DNA from 3 places in the Pseudarthrobacter siccitolerans genome. Region 3 is predicted to be linked to each of the others. Evidence: predicted binding sites of a transcription regulator. Region 3 holds the regulator's gene; each other region holds the start of a gene.
What was found. Region 3 encodes LexA, which represses DNA repair genes until DNA is damaged. Its sites were predicted from a motif close to TCGAACANNTGTTCGA; they were not measured.
Positions count from the first base shown of each region.

Region 1: QFZ36_RS06935 (LysM peptidoglycan-binding domain-containing protein) is a predicted target of LexA. The motif match lies at 711-726, and genes of this name have one in related genera.
Region 2: QFZ36_RS20860 (LexA family protein) is a predicted target of LexA. The motif match lies at 1,139-1,154, and genes of this name have one in related genera.

Region 1 covers NZ_JAUSXB010000001.1:1,466,274-1,468,535, forward strand. The annotation lists gene QFZ36_RS06930 (acyl-CoA thioesterase) at 1-510, opposite strand, end outside; gene QFZ36_RS06935 (LysM peptidoglycan-binding domain-containing protein) at 925-1,914, shown strand; gene QFZ36_RS06940 (CBS domain-containing protein) at 2,062-2,262, opposite strand, start outside.
Region 2 covers NZ_JAUSXB010000002.1:66,171-68,432, forward strand. The annotation lists gene QFZ36_RS20850 (hypothetical protein) at 32-331, shown strand; gene QFZ36_RS20855 (hypothetical protein) at 569-721, opposite strand; gene QFZ36_RS20860 (LexA family protein) at 1,168-1,599, shown strand; gene QFZ36_RS20865 (Y-family DNA polymerase) at 1,609-2,262, shown strand, end outside.
Region 3 covers NZ_JAUSXB010000001.1:4,390,373-4,392,634, forward strand. The annotation lists gene QFZ36_RS20360 (ATP-dependent DNA helicase) at 1-782, shown strand, start outside; gene lexA (transcriptional repressor LexA) at 866-1,600, opposite strand; gene QFZ36_RS20370 (LysM peptidoglycan-binding domain-containing protein) at 1,981-2,262, shown strand, end outside.

The DNA.
Region 1 (2,262 bases), 2.9 Mb from region 3:
CGGCAGGGCGCTGGAAGCCCGCCACTCATGGACCCATTCGGGAAGGACCAAGTCCGCCGGGGGCTGGCCGAACTCCCGCAGGATCTCCTCCTGGCTGACGGGCCGGCCCCTGTGGACCAGCCGGGTGGCGATGTGGGCACGGGCGTACACCTCGCCGTCGGCCACCATGCGCTGCTCGAAGTAGATGGCCTTGGCATCCAGGCCAATGATCCGCGTTTCAATGGTGTACTGCTGCCACAACTGAAGGGATTTGCGGAACGAGATGGTCTCTGCGGCCACCACCGGACTCCAGCCGCGGCGGCGCATCCGCTTCCACACACCGCTACGGACCATCAGGTCGAACCGGCCCAGGTCCATCAGGGACAGGTACATCCCGTTGTTGACGTGCAAGGCGATATCGATGTCCGTGGGCAGCACGCGAAGGGGCAGCGACGAGTGGCCCCAAACAGTCAGCGGTGGCCTCCGGGACGAGGTGATGAGCAGCAGGAGGGTTCTCAACAGCAGGTGCATGCCTACATGTTACCTGCGAGTAACATCGGGGCTGCTGAAGGGCCGCCAAGACCGCTGGCATTCCGGCCTGCTGCGGCAGGTAGTACCCACAGCGGTTTTGCGTATCCGGGAGAGCACTCCCAAGTACCCGCCCAAAATATTCGGGTAATCATTACTGGTGCCCGCACCTCCGGCGCTTCCTAGACTCGGGATTCCTAGGACCGAACATGTGCTGGCCTTTTCACCGGGTGGCTTCCGGGTGGCAGCGCCTTCTCGCGGAGCTTCCGTATCTTCTGGGTATGCGGACGCCTCCATCGTGCGCCGGCGGCGGCCCGGCTTGAGGCTGGGCCGCCGGTGCATCACACGCCGATCCGTCCTGCCCCGCTCCCTGCGCCTTGCAGCTGCCTGGGTGAACCGAATCCCGATGGGCTACCCATGAACCAGCCATATCTTTCTTCTCCCGATGCTCCAAGCCGCAGTTTCGCCACCGATGTCCCCCGCTCCGACTTGACGGCTGGCCGCCCCACCATCAGCAACAAACTCTGGGCCGGGATGGCCACCGCCGCCGTTATGGCGGCAGTGGGAGTGGGGGCGCTTGCGGCACCGGCCACCCTCGCTCCAGCGGCTACCACGACGGCGGCGGCTCCCGTTGCCGAGGCCGTGGCCCAAGCGCGGGGTACTGTCGCTGATGCTGCGGGTGCCGGTTCTGCGGAGTCTGTCCAGGCGCCGGCGGAAGCGCCCGCTGCTGCCCCGCCTGCGGCGGAGGCACCGGCGGAGGCAGCACCGCCGCCACCCGCCGTCGAGCCCGCGCCTGCCCCTGAGCCGGCACCCACACCCGCCGCCGACGGAAACCAGTACCACGTGGTTCCCGGCGATACCGTCGGTTCCATTGCGGCCCGGTTCGGGGTGGACACGAACGCCATGCTCGCCGCGAACGGTCTGGGGCAGTACACCATCATCATCCCCGGACAGACGCTGGTCCTGACCGGCCCGGCCGTGGCCGTACCCATCGCGGCACCTGCTCCTGCACCTGGTCCTGTTTCGGCCCCGGCGCCAGCAGTTGTTCCGGCGCCCGCCCCGGTTGCGGCCGCTCCTGCCGTCCGGACCATTTACGTTGCCGGAGCCGGCGGGCAGTCCATGGTGGATGCCTGCATCGGGCCCATCCATTTCACCCCCAACGACGGCTACTCCCTCTTCATCACGGAGCACGATTTCTGCGGCGGCTGGGCACGGTTCTCCGGAATCGGGGTGGGTGAGACGGTGAGCATCCCGGGCTACGGGACTTACACTGCGACGGCGCGCGGGCAGGTGCCCAACCCGGGGACCACCAACGACGTCATCAATGTGTTTGGCGGTTTCCCCCGTGCAATCCTGCAGACCTGCATCCCGGGAACCAGCCAGATGCTCCTGATTGCCCTGAACTGATAGGCCTGTCGCTGCCGGCCACCTGTATTCCTCAGCTTGTCCCCGGCTCCTAACCTTCAAGGCGGGGATCCGCGGACAAGGCCAGGAGCGGGCATAACTAACGCCACGGAGCGGACCCCGTGGCGTTGGGTTAGGAAAACTTGCCGGTTAGGCGTTCATCGGTTTGCGTTCCGAGATGTGCTCCACGAGCTCGCCGATCCGCTGCTCGGAGTAGTTGCGGGCGATGTCTCCCTGGCTGATGATCCCCACCAACTTGTGGTCGGCGATGACCGGAAGACGGCGGACCTGGTGGGTCTCCATCATTTCGATGGCCGCGTCGACGTTCGCATCGGCGTCAACCCAGTAGGG
Region 2 (2,262 bases), on a different contig from region 3:
TGGCGGGACATCTATTTCGAGGGGCAGGGGTATGGGGCTGCGAAGCTTTTTCAAGAGACGCCCGGCAGCAGCCGGCGAAACGGCTGTTTCAACAGCCATCATTGATCCGGCAGCACCTGAACCGTTAACGCAGGAACATCTGGCGGAGCTGCAGGAAGCCTGGGCGGAGTTCGCCCAGGCAGCTGAGGGAACAGGGTTGACCAGCTTTCACGCCTGTTCCCGCAACGGCAAGCGCTGGGAAGAAGACCCTGCCACCGTGCGGGCCTTGGCCGCTACGCTCCGCGACATACGCGCCGAAGACACACCACCCGGCACGCAGCCAGCGAGCTAAGGGCCGGGCCGCCCTGTCGAGCAGCCCGGCCAGCGCCCGTCTAGGTTTCCTGGTCCTTCCGGACCTTGGAGATGGCGCGGTAGGCGGTGATCGAAGCGCCGAGCGCTGCCAGCGAGAGCACGAAATTCACGATCGTCAGTGGTTCCATGAGGGTTTCCTTATCGTTGAGTTCAACCTAGGCTAAGAAGGAGCCCGGTGGCCGCAACCCTTGCGGTCACGACCACCGGATTTCAGTAGCTACACCTTCCTTGCTTTACGCTTACGCTTCTGAGTGACCGCTCGGGAGCGTTTGCTCGTTAAGAGCGCGTTCCGCGTGGAAAGCAGAGCGATGACAGCTGTCAGCAGGCTCACGACCGAAGTCGCGAGCTTGATCAGTTCGTCGATGCTCATGTAGCCACCTCCTTCCTGCCCCGCCGTGCGAGGCCCCACGGTCGCAGCCGGTCGAGGGTGGGCCGTCAACCCCGAAGAGCGGCCGGGAAGGGCCACGAAATAAGGGAGCGCAGCGACCGCGTGGCCCTGGTCGGGCGCGCGGGTTGAGGGGTCGGGCCCCCGGACGGCTACGATCAGTGGCCTTGTACGGAGAAAAACCCAGCCACATGTAAGGCAAAAACAAGGCTTTTAGCAGGCCGGAGCGCAGCGCAAGACCGGTTTCTGGGTGGAGCGCAGCGGAACCCAGGGCTTGAGGGGACGGGTTATGCCCACTGGCGGACAGGTGGAGCCCTCCGCACAGCTCAAAGCTGTCCCCATTGGGTATAACCCGGACCTCTTTGGCGACCTCTGACAGACCTAGCGCGTATGATTACCTAATCGAACATATATTCGAATAAAGGTGTGTTGTGGGCGTTATTGTCGGTCCCCGTGTGATAGATGCGGGCGTTTCGTTGTTGTCGGTGCTGGTCTCTCCGGTGCCGGTAGCGGCAGGGTTCCCGTCGCCGGCACAGGACTACTTTGATGGCCGGCTCGACCTGAACGCGCACCTGATCAAGGACGTCACGAGCACCTACGTCGTGCGGGTGTCCGGGGAGTCCATGGAGGGCGCCGGGATCAGCGACGGGGACGAGCTGATCGTGAACCGGGCGCTGGAACCGCACGACGGGTGCGTGGTTGTCGCGGTCCTGGACGGGGAGCTGACAATCAAGCGGCTGCGGATCACCCCGACAGGGGTGGTGCTGCAGGCGGAGAACCCGGCCTACCCGGACATTGAAGTGCCGGCCCTGTCCGACCTGACTATTTGGGGCGTCGCAACCCGATGCCTCCACCACGTTTAGGACCGGGCAATGTCTAAGCCGGCGTTGATGCGGCACATGCCCCAGATCGCGCACGTGGACGTGAACTGCTTCTACGCCTCCGCGGAGCGGGCGTTTGACCCTTCCCTGGAAGGCAAACCCGTGATCGTGCTGTCCAACAACGATGGGTGCGCGGTCACCCGCTCCCCCGAGGCCAAAGCCCTGGGCATCGCCATGGGTGAGCCGTGGTTTAAGCTCGCCCCGCGGGCGAAGGAATGGGGCCTGGTCGCGCTGTCCAGCAACTACGAGCTGTACGGGGACATCAGTGCCCGGGTGATGGAGTTGTTGGGCCGGTATTCGGCCTGGCTGGAGGTCTACAGCATCGACGAGGCATTCCTCGGCGTCAAAGGCACCCCGGCCGAGCTGGCGGCGATGGGCCGGTCCATGAAGGCCGCGGTCCGGCGGAACGTTGGCGTTCCGGTCTGTGTGGGCATCGGGCCGACGAAGACGTTGGCGAAGCTGGCCAACAAGTGGGCGAAGAACAACAAGGCCTTTGCCGGGGTATGCCACTGGGACTCCGTCCCCGCACCGGAGCGGGTGGCGTTGCTGGGCCGGCTGTCCGTGGAGGAGGTGTGGGGCATCGCCGGACGGCTGACCAGGCGCCTGAACGTGATGGGGATCTTCACCATCGCCGATCTGGTCCGG
Region 3 (2,262 bases):
GGGAGGGCCTGTTCGCCGGGCATACGGTGGTGCTGACCTCGGCAACCCTGGCCATCGGTTCCGCGTTCGAGCCCGCCGCCGGAGGCCTGGGCCTCGTCGGCGAGGGCGCGCCCAGCTGGACCGGCGTCGATGTGGGATCGCCCTTCGACTACCCCAAGCAGGGCATCCTCTACGTGGCCGGGCACCTGCCCAAGCCCGGCCGTGGAGCGTCCCCGGAATCCCTGGCCGAACTGGAAGCCCTGATCCGGGCATCCAGCGGCGGTGCGCTGTGCCTGTTTTCGTCCCGCCGGGCGGCTGAGGAAGCGGCCGATGCGCTGCGGCCAAAGCTGGGAATGACCATCCTCTGCCAGGGCGACTCCACCATGACGGCCCTGGTGAAGCAGTTTGCGGACGAACCCGATACCTGCCTGTTCGGCACCATGTCCCTATGGCAGGGGGTGGATGTTCCCGGCGGGTCCTGCCGGCTGGTGGTCATTGACCGGATTCCGTTCCCGCGGCCGGACGATCCACTGATGACGGCCCGCTCCCGCGCCGTGGCGCAGGCCGGCGGTAACGGCTTTATGTCCGTTTCAGCCACCCATGCTGCCATCCGCCTGGCCCAGGGAGCCGGACGGCTGATCCGCTCGACGGGCGACAAGGGCGTGGTGGCCGTACTGGACTCCCGGCTCGCCACCGAACGCTATGCAGGCTTCCTTCGCGGCGCGCTGCCGCCCTTCTGGCCCACGACGGACCGGAAGACGGCCATCGCGGCGCTTGAGCGGTTGGCGCAGGAGAACTCCTGACGCTGCCGGGAGTGCCTTCGCGCTGCCGGCGGCCTTCAGGTTCGCGCAACACCTTCGCGTTGCGGGTGAACGCCTGACGCTTTCTAGAGCGAGCGGAGCACCGACACAACCTTGCCCATGATGGTGGCGTGGTCGCCCAGGATGGGTTCGTACTGGGTGTTCTGCGGCAGCAGCCAGGTGTGGCCGTCCCGCTGACGGAAGGTCTTGACGGTGGCTTCGTCGTCCAGCAGCGCCGCGACGATATCCCCGTTGGCGGCGTCCGCCTGGCGGCGTACCACCACCCAGTCGCCGTCGCAGATCGCTGCGTCCACCATCGAATCGCCGGCCACCCTGAGCATAAACAGTTCCCCCTGGCCCACGAGCTGGCGGGGCAGCGGCAGGACATCCTCCACCACCTGGTCGGCCAGGATGGGACCACCGGCGGCGATGCGGCCCACGAGGGGAACCATCGCAGTGTCCATGGCGGTGGGAAGTTGGGTCACCGTGCTGCCGCTGCCCGGCAGCAGGACAGAAGGCTCGGTTGCCGGCTTGGTTGAACCACCATCCAACGTCAGAGGCATCAGCACCTCCATGGCGCGGGGCCGTTTCGGGTCGCGGCGAAGGTAGCCGAGCTTTTCCAGCTGCGACAGCTGGTGCGTAACGCTGGACAAGCTCGCCAGGCCCACGGTGTCACCGATTTCCCGCATGGACGGCGGGTAGCCGTTGTCATTGACCGAGCGCTGGATAGTTTCAAGGATTTTCTTTTGCCGCGGCGTCAGGCCCTTGGCGGTCTTCTTCGGTTGGGAGGTTGCCCTGCCCCCGGCGGCTGCTGCTGCCATATTCGCCAATGCCTTTCAGTTTGCCCTTGCCGTTTGGCCCGGACCTGGAGTTGCCGCCGTAATTGTCAGACCCTGCTGATCAACTTCAGAGGTGGTTGTTCTTGTCTTCCAAGCTAGGCCAGCCACATTGCATTTTCAAACATTTGTTCTAGCGAGTCTCGACATTATTCGTTGATAAGTGCTAAAACAGAGAAAGCAAAGTTCGAACATCTGTTCTACTCGGCTTCAAGCCATTCGAAAACCAGGACCACGTCCCGGGGACATCGACGGCCACCGGGCGAACATCGGGCAGCACGGTCAGGTCCAGGAGGGCTCAGTTCATGTCAGCTACATCTGCTTCACAGGGTTCACGTCCGCAGCTTCTTTCAGTGCATCAACTCATGGCGCAGCCGGCGCGCCCGGCCCCCCTGCCGCCGCTGCGCCTGACCCGGCGCGGAAAGATCGTCCTGATCGGCATCCCCCTGGTCCTGCTGGCGGCGTTGCTGCTCTCCCTCGCCGGCTTCTTCAACTCGCCGGCAAAGGCCTCAGACTCCGCGGCGGACCTTTCCCTTACCCCCACGGTTACTGTCACCGTACAGCCGGGCCAGTCACTGTGGGCCATAGCCGGTACCGTCGACCCGGAGCGTGATGCCCGTGACGTTGTGGCAGACATCGTCCAGCTC